Regions from separate parts of the Bacillus spongiae genome, predicted to be linked through region 3. Evidence: predicted binding sites of a transcription regulator. Region 3 holds the regulator's gene; each other region holds the start of a gene.
What was found. The regulator LexA, encoded in region 3, represses DNA repair genes until DNA is damaged. The targets are predictions, from matches to a motif close to CGAACATATGTTCG.
Positions count from the first base shown of each region.

Region 1 (4,934 bases), on a different contig from region 3:
CTTGTGTTGCAACAGATTCCCATAGATTATCATTCAGAAAGCTTAAAATAACGTCTAACTTACAGCGTTCTTGCATTGTGCCAAGTAAAGCCTTTCGTGAGTTAATTACCATTATAGGGAGCGATTCAACAACACCTATCGACATTGTTATAACAGATCATAATGTAGTATTTAAATCCCTGTTTACTACCTTGTATTCAAGATTAATTGAAGGAAACTATCCTAGCGTATCCGGTTTATTACAACAAGAACATAAAACAATCATGACATTAAATACAACAAAATTATTAAATGGTGTGGACAGGGCCTGTATATTTGCTAGTGAAAGGAGAAATCATACGATTCATTTCGAGGTGAAGGGGAACTCAAATTTCATCATCTCATCCAATTCAACTGAGGTAGGAAAAATAGAAGAAACACAAAAGTTAAACAGTATTTCCGGTGAAACTGAGCTAAACATCTCACTTGATGGAAGTTTCTTAATAGATACTCTAAAAGTGATTAAAGAAGAAGAGGTTCGCTTAAGCTTTAGCGGTTCAATGCGTCCTGTTCTTATTGAACCGGTTGGTAACGACCTTCATACCTATCTCATTTCACCTGTACGCTCCTATTAATAAAGAGGCACTTTTTTATTATGACAACCTAGAAGAAGAGTGAAATCCATTTTGATGAAAATGGATTTTTTTATTTTTGTAATACTTCATTACAGCTTTATGAACAATTTTTCATCTATACAGCCAGCCAACAGAAAGAAGGTCCAACTTTCATTCTAACTTGTGATTCATATCACAACTACCTATTCAATCTCCTGTTATTCTATAAATAGATTTTGATGAATGGAGGAATAATCATGGAACAAGTATTTACTGAAACGCTAACAGTGGCTGAGATCGTAAAGAGATTCCCTCGAGCTAGTGACCTATTCAAATCGTATCAAATTAACTTTTGTTGTGGGGGGAATAAGTCTTTAATTGAAGCAACAGAAGAGAAAAATATATCTTTAGATGTAGTGCTTAGCAATTTAAATAAATTGTACCATGAAACAAATGCATTAAAGGAATCAACCATTGATTGGGAGCATGCCTCTTCTTCTACTATTATTAACCATATTATTGCGAAGCACCATCATTATTTAAACGAGGAGCTGCCACTTTTGACGCCTTATGTCACGAAGGTTTCTCGAGTACATGGAGAAACGAACCCTCATTTAATGACGGTTAATAAGCTTTTTCAAGAGTTAAAAATTATGCTAGAACAACATATAGCAAAAGAAGAACAGGACGATTTCCCAGCTCTATTAGCTTTTGAAAAACAGCCTACGCTCGAACATCGTGAAAAAATAATGAAGGTCATTCAAGAACTTGAAAATGAACATATTTCAACAGTAAATCTGTTAAAAGAAATGCGTACCATCACAAATGATTTCACACCGCCAGAAGGTGCTTGTGGAACCTATCGCCTTGTTTATCAACGTCTTGAAGCTCTTGAAACAGATATATATCAGCATATTCATTTAGAAAACAACATTCTCTTTCCACGTGTTGCTGCCTAATAATATTGACTGGCTCTAAACGATAGAGTCAGTCTTTTATATTTGATTCATTCGTCATACGAAGATCTACAATGTGCTTCAGCCAGATGTAATGCTTGTTGCCAGACTGATCCTCAAAATGAAGCTTTTCTCCGTTCACATCCCAATAATGAATCGTTCCAACCAGGCTTTCATAGCGGTGATGAGCATAATGTGTGATGGTGATACAGCTTCCATATTCCATAGCCTCAGCAGCGATGGTATTCATCTCTTCTAGCTGCTGTTCGTCCATTTCTTTTTCCTTTTCAAACGCATCCTCTTTCGACCAATCACGGAGCTGCTTCACATGCTCTGGAAGCATCATTGACGTCCACTTCATTTTTCCACGATCGCGAATCATATCCATCTTCCTTTCTATGCTTTATGCCCACCAACTAAACGGGCTCGATGTCTTGAAGTTCCTGCATCCGTATAAGAAACCGCTCGAAGAATGGCACCTGATCCGTAGCGGTTTCGTAATCGGTCCATTACATAACCAAGCTCTCGCTTCTTTGATAAATTCGGACGAAATAAATCGAGTTGAATTGATTCATCCTCTATAATATTTGAAAGAGTAATGGAAATTTTACGCACTGTTTTTTTCTCATAATGCATATAAAACAGCTTCAAGCATACTCGATAAATCTCCATCGTAATATTCGTGGGATGTTCAATGGAGCGAGAGCGATGAAAGCCGCCACCAAACTCTTCCTGACTATATCCAATTCCCAAACTAATTGTGCGCCCTGCTTTTTTATGCTGCCGTGCCCGCCGTGCCACCTCCTCACACATTTCTAGCATGACATGCTTAATTTCCCCTACCTCTTTATAATCTCGAAGAAGAATTTGGCTTTTTCCAAAGCTAATTTGCCCTTCCATAATAGGGGCACCTATTTCGGATAGATCGACTCCCCATGCGTGATAGTAAAGTTGATTCCCCATAATACCAAACTTCGCTTCAAGCTTCTCAAGGTCGAAGCGGGCTAGTTGACCAACAGAAAAAATCCCCATCCGATTTAATGTACGTTCTACACGCTTGCCAATTCCCCACATTTCACTTAAGGGAGAGATAGTCCATAGTTTTGTCTGTACATCCTCATAGCCCCATTCGGCTATCCCCTTCTTTTTTGCCTCCAAGTCTAGACAGAGCTTAGCCATCAGCATATTAGGTCCAATTCCAATTGCACACGGGAGTTGGAATTCTTTTTCTATTTCAAATTTAATTTTGTTGGCAATCGTATGAGCATCTCCCCATAAATTGAACGCTCCATCAATAGCAAGAAAGCTTTCATCGACACTGTACGTATGAATGGCCTCTTTTGGGACATATCGGTGAAATAGTCGAGTAATTTCAGTCGAAATTCGGATATAGGTTTCCATCTTTGGTTCCGCCAAAACAATGCGAGAATCGTTCGGAATTTCAAACATACGTGAACCTGTTTTAATGCCAAACTCCTTTTTCAATTTTGGAGAAGCAGCTAAAACGATACTACCTTGACGACTTTTATCTCCCACAACGGCTAAATAGCATTCAAGTGGATTTAACCCCATCATAACGGCCGAACAGCTGGCATAAAAGCTCTTCATATCAATGCACAAAATTTTACGTAGTGGTAGCCTACTGTAATCAACGACCATCTTTCTCCCTCCAAAAGAACATTTGTTCTGTTTTATTATATTCAAAGTTTATACGAATATACGTTCGTTTTCAATAAGAACCAATTAGTAAACATGGAAAATATAGGACTTTGTGAATACGTGTATAATAGAATAGAGGTGAAGAGAATGGACAAAGAGTTTCTAAAGAAAAAAGTGATTCAATGCTTTTATCAATACGGGTACCAAGAGACCTCTCTTCCTCTAACGAAAGAGGAATGGAAACGCCTCCTTCAAAGCATAGAGATCCGACTACAGGAAGAAGAGGAAGGCCTGGATGAAGTGATTCAAGATTTGGTTTATGAGTATTTGGCTCATTAAATAAACTTTAATAAGATAAACTTAAATTGGAATATTTATTAAAAATGAAATAAAATGAATAAGAAAGAATTTTTAGAACTTTTTCCCAACAATAAAAGCTACAGTAAGTACATTTAATGTAGGATAGAAATCTTTTTTCCTTAATTAACAATGTCGAATAATTCCTTTTAAAGGTGGTGATGAACATGGTAAATGCAGCAGCGAAATTATATTTGCCTAATATTGTAACAGCTCATGCAAAGCCTATGGTAAAATGGGCGAGCCTTTGCATGAGATAAAAATGTAATAATCGCCTAACAAGTAGGTTTTGCCCCTTATTTGAAAAAATAAATAAGGAGCTGACTGAAATGAAGTATGTTAATGCAGCAACCGTTTTACCTGAAAAGCTTATTAAGGAACTTCAACAATACGTTCAAGGTGAAGCGATTTATATTCCAAAGCTTAAAAAAAATTATCAACAATGGGGAACGCTCTCAGGAGGAAGACAAGCAATTGACGATCGAAACCGCTCGATTAAAAAAGCCTATAAAGAAGACGGCGCATCGATAAGTGAACTTTCCGAAGAGTATTTCCTTTCAATTGAAACGATTAAAAAAATTATTTACTCCAAATAAGCACACTCGTAAGCACTGATCAACTTGGTCAGTGCTTCATTTTGGTAGATTTATTTCTAAGCTAAACTCGACATATAATAACAGTGAAAAAACCTTTACACTAAAAGAAGAACAATTTTAGTGATATAGGAGGAAGTAAAATGGATGCGTTTTTGACGAGTGATGAATACCAGTTTATAAAGGCGCAAACGAAAATTCTTGTACATGGAAATAGTACCGTTAACGATAAAAGCGTCCTTGACGCACTACATTCCATTGCCTACGATAAAGGAATGAATTTATTTGAGAATATTACAAATGAACAAAAAGCATTGTTGAGCCCCTTATTAACAATAACAGAATCATTGGAAGCAGAAGCTTTTCTAGCAAAGTTAAAAGCATACGTCATTCCCTTTCAGCACATAAACGAAAAGACATTGAAAAGATTATTCCCGAAAGTAAAAAAATTGAAAATGCCTAATTTAACGGAACTCGACTTTAAAGAAATCTCCTACTTAGGATGGAATGATGCAGGTACTGAGAGAAAATACATTGTCGCGCAACATCAGGGGAAGTTAATCGGCATAAAAGGAAGCTTTAAAAACAGTCATAAAAAAGGAATTTGTACAATCTGTAATCATCATAGCAAGATCGGCATGTTTATAGTAGAAACAAAAACATCCGTAAAAGGTACTTTTACTAAAAAAGGGAATTATATTTGTCAAGATAGCCATGAATGCAATCAAAATGTAACCAATTTGGATAAACTACATCGTTTTATTGAAGAAATGAAT
Region 1 covers NZ_JBBAXC010000011.1:137,915-142,848, reverse strand. Annotated here, with positions in the region: gene dnaN (DNA polymerase III subunit beta) at 1-614, shown strand, start outside; gene ric (iron-sulfur cluster repair di-iron protein) at 851-1,552, shown strand; gene WAK64_RS14280 (YolD-like family protein) at 1,581-1,931, opposite strand; gene WAK64_RS14275 (Y-family DNA polymerase) at 1,946-3,208, opposite strand; gene WAK64_RS14270 (YqzH family protein) at 3,356-3,547, shown strand; gene WAK64_RS14265 (CD3324 family protein) at 3,895-4,161, shown strand; gene WAK64_RS14260 (FusB/FusC family EF-G-binding protein) at 4,302-4,934, shown strand, end outside.
Region 1: a site for LexA is predicted at 3,262-3,275, ahead of WAK64_RS14275 (Y-family DNA polymerase). Genes of this name have one in related genera too.

Region 2 (4,934 bases), on a different contig from region 3:
CTATCAGTATGGCAAATGTGGAAAGGAGTGAAGATTCATGAGTAACAACCATGAAACATTATCGGCAGAAGAGCAACAAGAGCTGTTAGAGAAATATGATCCTGAATCGAATACGAGAAATCTTAAGGGAGTCATGGGCTGGGTTATTTTCTTTGGCTTACTTGCCTTCTCACTATTTCAGCTTTTTGCATCAATCTCACAAGTATTTCCGAGACAAATCTTATTAAGTGTTCATTTAGGCTTCGCACTATCTCTTATTTTTCTGCTATTTCCTGCTAGGAAAAAGAACTTAAAAAAAGGAAAGATTGCCTGGTATGATCTGATTCTTGCAACGCTATCAATCGTTGTAGGTGCTTATTGGCCTATTATGCAAGAAACGATTGTCAATCGAGTTGGGATTATGACGACTATGGATTTTGCGGTTGGATTGTTGGCCGTCCTTCTCGTTTTAGAAGCGACAAGGCGTGCTGTGGGACTACCAATCACAATAATCGCTGTTACCTTTTTACTTTATATGTATTACGGTAGGTCGATGCCTGGATTTTTATCCCATCGCGGCTATGATTTAGAGGATATCGTCAAAACGATGTTCTTTACAGGGGAAGGTATATTAGGTACTCCGTTATATGTATCAGCAACCTTTATATTCTTATTTCTATTATTTGGTTCATTTTTAGTTAAAACGGGAGTAGGGCAATATTTTAATGACCTGGCTGTAGCCATTGCTGGAAAGCGAACAGGAGGTCCTGCTAAAGTAGCCATCTTCTCTTCTGCTTTACAAGGGACGATTAGTGGAAGCTCGGTTGCAAACGTTGTAACATCCGGTTCCTTTACGATTCCAATGATGAAGAAGCTTGGTTACAAGAAAGAGTTTGCTGGCGGGGTAGAAGCTGCTGCCTCTACAGGGGGCCAGTTAATGCCACCAATTATGGGAGCCGCCGCATTTTTAATGGTAGAGTTTATCGGTGGAGTGACCTATTGGGAAATCGCTAAAGCAGCAGCAATCCCAGCTTTGCTTTATTTTACTGGGATTTGGATTATGACTCACTTTGAAGCTAAGCGAATTGGACTGAGAGGCTTAACAGATGATGAGATGCCTAATAAAAAGGAAGTATTTAAGAAGATTTATTTACTGATTCCAATCTTAACAGTGGTTGTGTTATTAGTCAGCGGAATGAGTGTCATGAGAGCTGCACTTTGGTCTATTGTATCAACGATTGTTGTCAGTGCGATTCGGAAAGACACGCGAATTGGACTGAAAAAAGGAATTGAAGCACTAGTTGATGGGGCTCGTACGGCTTTAGCCGTTGCAGCTGCAACGGCCTGTGCTGGAATTATTGTCGGAGTAGTAACGAAAACAGGGCTTGGCCTAAAGCTAGCTAATGGTTTAGTCGATCTTGCAGCAAGTTTAGCGAATACAGCAGACACTAAATTACTGTTGACGTTATTCTTTACGATGATAGCTTCCATCATTTTAGGAATGGGTTCACCAACAACAGCCAACTATGTTATCACATCTACCATTGCAGCACCAGCCATTATATTATTAGGTGCTCCAGAATTGGCTGCTCATTTATTTGTATTTTATTTCGGTATTATTGCAGATATTACACCACCAGTTGCTTTGGCTGCCTTTGCGGCATCGGGAGTTTCCGGCGGTGAACCGATACGAACGGGGTTCAATGCAGCTAAATTGGCGATTGCCGCCTTCATTATTCCTTATATGTTTGTTCTATCACCAGAATTGTTGATGATAGACACAACAGCATCTGAGCTACTATGGATTATCTTTACAGCAGTAACAGGAATGATTGCGATAGGTGCTGGAATGATTGGTTTCTGGTATCGAAAACTGAATTGGATTGAACGAATTATTTCAGTGATTGGGGGATTATTACTGATCTACCCACAAATCACAACAGACTTTATTGGTCTAGCTATTTTTGTCATCATATTTGTTATTCAATACATGACGAGAGAGAAGGGTGACCGAAAGCTAGCTAATGCATAAATGGTAACCTCTAGACACAGTCTAGAGGTTTTTTTTATTGGAAAATTTATATGAAATAGTAGCATTTAAGAAGAATTTTTAAGAGAAGAGTTTATTATTTGAGTGGCTAAAATGTTGTCTAAAGAAAATGTCCTTATTTGCTTTCTTAGCAAACAATATGCTGTTATATAAGTAGAATGGATAGAAAGAACCACAATTTTTCGTTTTGTACAAAGACCGATTTTGGAAAGATATATGACTTCAATTGGAACATTATGGTCTAAAGACCAGTTTAAATTCTTCAAAGGAATAGCACCTCCGTCCTTATAGTATCATTATATGCGAACACTCGTTCTTTATTCAAAATGAAAAAAAATATTGACAATAGGGTAAAAATAAATATAATAATTAATATACATATATGATCTGATAGTTCAGCGGGAGAATACTTCCTTGACAGGGAAGGGGTCGGGGGTTCGAATCCCTCTCAGATCATCCTTAAAAGCCAGAAGGTCCTTGATTGACAAGGAATTCTGGCTTTTTTATTGGAAATAAAACCTATGACTAGCTGTATTCTTAACTTTGTTAAGTGATTACTTTCTTACATCGAATTCACTATATGTTCAATAAGGTATGAACAAAATGTGAATGGTTAAAAAAGTCCTTCCAAGGCTTTAAGTTTTGTTTTATTATACCTATACGGGTATTGGTTTTAGGAAATGGTCAAATAATGAAAATCTGAAAAAGGCGCTGCTATTTTTTTAATGTGAGTAATAGAATGCTCAATTCAAAACAACCAATATTGAGAAGAAAGTAGATGGAGGGATGGTTATGACGAAGAAAGTAATTATTATAGGAGGAGTTGCAGGAGGTGCGACTGCAGCAGCAAGGTTAAGAAGACTGAATGAAGAATTGGATATTGTCCTCGTTGAACGAGGGGAACACATTTCATTTGCAAACTGTGGATTACCCTATTATATTGGTGAAAAAATTAAGGAACGAAGTAAATTAGTCGTCCAAACCGTAAAAGGGATGGCCAACCGATTTAATTTAGATATTCGCACTTTTAGTGAAGTGGTGCAAATAAACCCTGAGAATAAGAGCGTAACCATTAAAAATTTGCATTCAGGAGAGGTTTATGAAGAACCATATGACAAGCTCTTGTTATCTCCAGGTGCAAGACCGATAGTACCGGACATTACTGGATTGGACGAGAATGAAACTTTGTTTACACTAAGAAATATACCCGATACAGATAAAATAAAGAGCTATGTTGATCATAAAAACCCGAAGAAAGCAGTTGTGATTGGCGGTGGATTTATTGGAATTGAGATGGCCGAGAACCTAGTAAATAAAGGGTTGGAAGTAACCATTATTGAAATGGGAAAGCAAGTAATGGCACCAATTGATTACGAAATGGCGGCTGTTTTACACACTCATTTAAAAGAACATGGAGTGAAAGTAATACTAGAAAATAGTGTAAAATCTTTTATTGATAATGGAAAAAAAATCGTTCTTGCTGATGGAACTGAAGTTGAAACAGATTTTACGATCCTTTCCATTGGTGTACAACCGGAAAATGAATTAGCTAAAACAGCAAAGTTGGAATTGGGAGAGCGTGGAGGCATTATCGTAAACGAATTTCTTCAAACCTCAAATGAGGATATTTATGCTGTAGGGGATGTAGTAGAGGTTGAGGATTATATTAATGGACAAAAATTTATGGTTCCTTTAGCAGGTCCCGCTAATAGACAAGGACGTATTGCAGCAAATAATATTCTTGGAAAAGAAGAAAAATATCACGGGACTCTTGGAACTTCTATAGCCAAGGTGTTTGACTTAACGGTTGCTGCTACAGGAAATAATGAAAAAAAGTTAAATCGTTTAAAGATACCTCATGAAGTTATTCATATACATCCAAGCTCTCATGCTGGATATTATCCAGGCGCCAAAGCCCTATCCCTCAAATTGATTTTTGATAAAGAAACGGGCAGTATTTATGGAGCGCAAGCAATTGGAGAAGAGGGGGTTGATAAACGAATAGATGTTATTTCTACTGCGATAAAGGGAGGGTTAACGGTAGAGGACTTAACGAATTTAGAATTATCATATGCCCCACCCTATTCTTCTGCAAAGGACCCAGTAAACATGGCTGGTTATGTTGCCTCCAATATTATGAACGGAGAATTAGAGCATATTCAGTGGTATGAAGTTGAAAAGTATATGGAAAATGGAGGAGTATTGATTGACGTACGCGAACAAAAAGAACGTGAATTAGGCTTTATTGAAGGTTCCATTCATATTCCATTAAACGATTTAAGAGCTAGATTAGAAGAGCTCCCAAAAGAAGAAACGATTTACGTCAGCTGTCAAGTTGGGTTAAGAGGATATCTAGCAAGCTGTATCTTAAGGAATCATGGCTATCATGTTAAAAATATAGATGGTGGCTGGAAAACGTATTCTTCTGTGTTCGGAAATAAAACGAAAAAATCCTGAAACAAACCTAGATAAAAGCAGGAGAAATGTACATTCCTTTCTCACAATGGAAAGGATGCTCGTTGAAGAAAAGAGAAATATCTATTGTAATCGTGTTTTTCTTTTCTCTTTACAAACATCGTTTTTGAATGTTCTCTAAAATAGACTCTATTAACTAAATTGTTCATAAAGGCCTTAATACATCTATTTCTGTTTAGTTGACACTATACCAAGTAGGGTATAAAATAATTCCTATTAGATAGTGTTTTCTAAATTATAGTAGATAGGAGAATTTCTATGGAATACGATGATCAAATTAAAAATAGATTAAAACGAATAGAGGGGCAGCTTAGAGGCGTTTTAAAAATGATGGACGAAAACAAAGAATGCAAAGAAGTAATAACTCAATTGTCAGCTGTTCGCTCTGCTGTTGATCGAACCGTAGGGGTGATTGTAAGCTCAAACCTAG
Region 2 covers NZ_JBBAXC010000003.1:312,030-316,963, forward strand. Annotated here, with positions in the region: gene WAK64_RS05780 (DUF1850 domain-containing protein) at 1-45, shown strand, start outside; gene WAK64_RS05785 (TRAP transporter permease) at 38-2,011, shown strand; gene WAK64_RS22555 (WYL domain-containing protein) at 2,077-2,205, opposite strand; tRNA gene WAK64_RS05790 (tRNA-Val) at 2,414-2,485, shown strand; gene WAK64_RS05795 (FAD-dependent oxidoreductase) at 2,822-4,486, shown strand; gene WAK64_RS05800 (metal-sensitive transcriptional regulator) at 4,763-4,934, shown strand, end outside.
Region 2: a site for LexA is predicted at 2,333-2,346, ahead of WAK64_RS22555 (WYL domain-containing protein). Genes of this name have one in related genera too.

Region 3 (4,934 bases):
AGCGCGGCTTGCTAGGCTAGAACCTTCTTCATAAACTGGTAAATTCTTATCCCATCCTGGAGAAAGTTCACCTTTCATTGCTGTTTCAAATTGCTTGGCTAATTCAGGATAACTCTCTTTATATTGTGAGAATAATTCATTCCATTTTTCCTCTGTTTGCTTACCCTTTTGAACAATTTTCTCATCAAAACGGTTATAAACTTCATCAGGAACATGGAAATCGTTCTCAAATCCCCATTCGTAGGATTGTTTTGTTAGTGTACGTTCTTCTGCACCTAATGGAGCACCGTGAACACCTGATGTTCCAGCTCTATTCGGTGATCCGAATCCAATAACCGTTTTCACTTCAATTAATGTTGGACGATCAAGGTCTAGACGTGCTTCTTCCAATGCTTTCGCAATTTCATTGACATCTGTTCCATCTTCAACACGAAGGTATTGCCATCCGTATGATTCATAACGCCCTTTTACACTCTCTGAAAATGAACGATCTAAATCACCATCTAGTGAAATATCATTAGAATCATATAAAACGACTAGGCGTCCAAGTTTTAAATGCGCAGCAAGTGAAGATGCTTCAGCAGAGACACCTTCCATTAAATCTCCATCTCCACAAATTGAATATGTAAAATGATCAACTATATTAAACCCATCCTTATTGTACACTCCTGCTAAATGACGTTCCGCCATCGCCATCCCAACAGCCATCGCAATCCCTTGACCTAATGGACCTGTTGTTGCTTCAACCCCAACTGTATGACCATACTCAGGGTGACCAGGCGTTTTACTACCCCATTGACGGAAGTTTTTAATTTCCTCCATCGGAAGGTCATATCCTGATAAATGAAGCAAACTATATAGCAGCATTGACCCATGTCCTGCAGAAAGAACAAAACGGTCACGGTTCATCCAATCAGGGTTTTTAGGATTGTGATTCATAAATTCTGTCCAAAGGGTATAGGCCATTGGAGCCGCTCCCATTGGCATCCCAGGGTGACCTGAGTTGGCTTTTTCAATTGCATCAATTGATAATGTTCTAATTGTATTAATAGCAAGTGCATCTGTTTGATTAAACATAACGCTACATCCTTTCATGTCCTAATTTGACTCAGTTTTAATATTAATCCTCTTTGCTAGTTTATACAACAACAATGAGTTTATTGTAATAGAATTGATGATTTTTTACTTATTATCAATTTTGGATAGCTAAAGGGATGACATCTTAAGGGTAAACCACCATATATTCCCTTTGGGTAAAGAACAGAAAAAACCGAGGTTAACCACCCGGTTTAGTGCAGTTTCTTTCTATCCAAAATGTCTTTTACTTTTTTCGGTGTGACATCGTCGCCATTTGGATCGTAAATTCGTGTATTTTCAATCGTCTTTTTCATTGAGTTTCTAAAATTAGCTAAATACTCTTCCCTGAGTGATTGTCTTTCCACCGCTTCTTCTTCTGACAAGGAATCTTCCTTGGCTTTTTTGGAAAGTTCATTTAATCTTGCCAATTTATCTGGAGTTAACATGCTTTCAGCTCCTTTCTAGATGTCGATATGTCACATCGTTGTATGGACATGTTACAAGAAACTTACCTAATTGACAAGTATCATGATTCCTCTTTTTTTTCCATGTACTCTTTATACCTCCGATGAACGGTAGCCTTAGAAACATTAAAACCAAAGCCTCTAAGGGTTGCAGCAATTTCGGAAAAGGTTAATTCATTTTTTCTTAAGCGAACGATTTCTTCAATAGGAATTTCCTTTCTTTCACGTCCATCAAGATTCCCTCTATTTTTTAAGTTGTTTTGTGGCTTGAACCCTTTTTCAACTGCCCGTTTCATCCCTCGTTTAATTTTTAAATTATGTAACTTACGCTGATGCTCTTCCACCATACTTACAATTTGAATCACCATCGAATCAGACTCTGAAAGCTGGAGTTCTCCTTTATGAGAAATACTATAAAGCTTAATATTTTCTTTTAATAAGCAGTGTATTAATGCAATTTTTGCATTACCTCGTCCGATGCGAGTTTCATCTTGTATTAACACAGCTGAAATTTCGTGTTGCTTAATTTCATCAAGCAATAAAAAAACTCCTTCTCGATCCAGCTCATACCCGCTCGCTTGATCTTTTATCACTCTATGAATATGAAACCCCCACTGTTCTGCAAGTTTTACCAATTCTTCTTCCTGCCGTTCCAAGGATGATTCTTGCGTATCCTTTGTGGTACTTACTCGACAGTATATTATACAGTTCATTGTGAAAACGACGCTCCTTTTAGTGCATACTGTGGCTTATCTAGTTGGAAATCAGATAGCTCTTCTCTATTCACAGGAATAATAATTGAATCTCCCTCATAAAGGTTATCATCATCTAATTGATTATGATCTAATACCCACGAGATAAATTCTGGTGTACTCATCTTATGATACTCTTTAAAGTTGTCTGAGATCGCCCAAAGGGAATCTCCTCTAGTAATGGTTATATGTAAATAAGAATCTGTATTTGTTTCTTCTAACTGATTTAACATAGCGAAACCTGATATAAATGTCAAAACTAAAACAAAAAGTACGTAATTATATTTCTTCATTAATTTTATAAGCATTTCACAACGCCTCCACCGAATATTTGTTCGTATAACTGTATTATAATCAGAACGAACGTTCGATGTCAACCGAAACTCGAACTTATGTTTGTATCTACTAGAAATTCATGGTATACTAATTTTAATAGAATGAGGAGATTCGAGGTGCTGAAGATGACAAAATTATCTAAAAGACAGCAAGATATTTTAGATTTTATTAAACAGGAAGTAAGAGAAAAAGGATATCCCCCTTCCGTACGAGAGATCGGTGAAGCTGTAGGACTAGCTTCTAGCTCTACTGTTCATGGACATTTAGAAAGATTAGAAAGCAAAGGGATTATTCGACGTGACCCTACAAAGCCTCGCGCGATCGAAATACTAAATGTAGAGGAAGATCAAATTCCAAGGCAAAAAGTTGTAAATGTACCGTTAGTGGGGAAAGTAACTGCGGGACTTCCCATTTCGGCAATTGAAAATGTAGAAGAATACTTCCCATTACCAGAACGACTAGCTCCCACGGACGAGCAAGTATTCATGCTAGAGATTATGGGAGATAGTATGATTGACGCAGGAATCCTCGATGGTGATTTTGTCATCGTAAGACAACAACACACAGCCAACAATGGCGATATTGTCGTAGCCATGACAGAAGAGGATGAAGCAACGTGTAAACGCTTCTTTAAAGAGGATAATTTTATTAGACTTCAACCTGAAAACCCAACAGTGGAACCGATTATTCTTCAAAATGTGATTATTCTTGGAAAAGTTATCGGAGTGTATCGTCAAGTTCACTAAAACTTTTCCCATCATACAATTTTCAGGCTGTCGACAGAGTCGACAGCCTTTTTCCGCTATTGCTAACGAGTTTAATATGTGAGTTTCAAAAAATTGCCTCATCCATAAACTGATAACCTTGCCATCCTCAAGGCTTTTTTTAAACTATTTTATTGGGCAATTTAATAATAAATATTCCGCTTAGCTCCTTTCTCATTTTGGTTTTACCGTTCTCTAACCGTAAAGCGAAGGACATTTCTCTTTCCAACGTATTTACCTTTCCAAAAGCTAGTTCCAGTAAATTTTCATGTTTCTAGAGTTATCGAATATGTATATATAGTCTTTGAATCTCTCACGACTGATGTCGCGATTGTTCACAATTACAATAAAGGAGGAGTCATCATGCTGCATACGGTTGTTCATGGTGAAACGTTGTTTTCCATTTCACAAGATTACCGAAAGCCCATGAATGTTATTCTTTCAGCCAATCCCGGCATTGACCCAGACAAACTATATGATGGCCAACAAATAACTATTCCTGGATTACCAGATCCAATAACTTTACCTTACAAAATTGTCGTCAATTTAACTACTCGCACACTTACATTATTTAAACAAAATTCTATCATGAAGACATACCCAGTTGGAGTCGGAAAAATGTTGAGTCAAACTCCCATTGGGAATTATGTCATTATTAATAAAGCACCTAACCCAGGTGGCCCCTTTGGAACGATGTGGATGAGCTTATCAAAGCAGCATTATGGAATTCATGGCACGAATAACCCAGCTTCTATAGGGAAATATGTCTCAAAAGGATGTATAAGAATGTATAATCGAGACGTAGAGGAATTAGCTGAACTTATTCCTATCGGGACCTCCGTTACAATAGGTTGGTAAGAATACTAAAGAACATTACTTTGGAACAGGATAATTATTTTTCATTTGAAATAAGCTACCGGTCTAATTATAGACAACCGCTGATAGAAGAGCCTATCTGATGAACCTTAACTAGTTGAAAGCTGAATATATTCTTCCATATCCTTAATAATATGATCAATCGATTGCTGCCAATATTCCGGACTAGAAAGATCAATCGTAAAGTAGTCATATACTAATTCTTCAACGGTCCTTACTCCAGTTTCACTTAAGAATCCTTTAAATTTCGTAGAAAATTCACTACCCTCCTGTTTTGCAATTGCTAACAAACCTAAGCTTAATAGATAACCAAAAGTATAAGGATAATTATAAAAAGGAACGGTAGATGCATAAAAATGCCCATATTTTATCCAAACAAAAGGTTGATACTGTTCTAAGCTATCACCATAGGCTTTTTTCTGAGATTCTATTGATAATTCCTCTAACTGAGTAGGACTTAATGGGCCATCTTTACTTTTTTCATAGACTAGTTGCTCAAATATAAATGCTCCTCGAATGGCCAATAAATAATTTAAGCTATTTTGTATTTTATAGTTAAGTAAAGATTGTTTAAGTTCTACATCACTCGTCACTGTCTTTAAATGATCAACAAAAATTAATTCAAAAAAAATAGAGGAACATTCTGCGATACTCATTGGAAAACG
Region 3 covers NZ_JBBAXC010000004.1:162,934-167,867, forward strand. Annotated here, with positions in the region: gene tkt (transketolase) at 1-1,077, opposite strand, end outside; gene WAK64_RS06640 (DUF896 domain-containing protein) at 1,290-1,523, opposite strand; gene WAK64_RS06645 (YneB family resolvase-like protein) at 1,604-2,254, opposite strand; gene yneA (cell division suppressor protein YneA) at 2,251-2,601, opposite strand; gene lexA (transcriptional repressor LexA) at 2,755-3,375, shown strand; gene WAK64_RS06660 (L,D-transpeptidase family protein) at 3,757-4,251, shown strand; gene WAK64_RS06665 (M3 family metallopeptidase) at 4,359-4,934, opposite strand, start outside.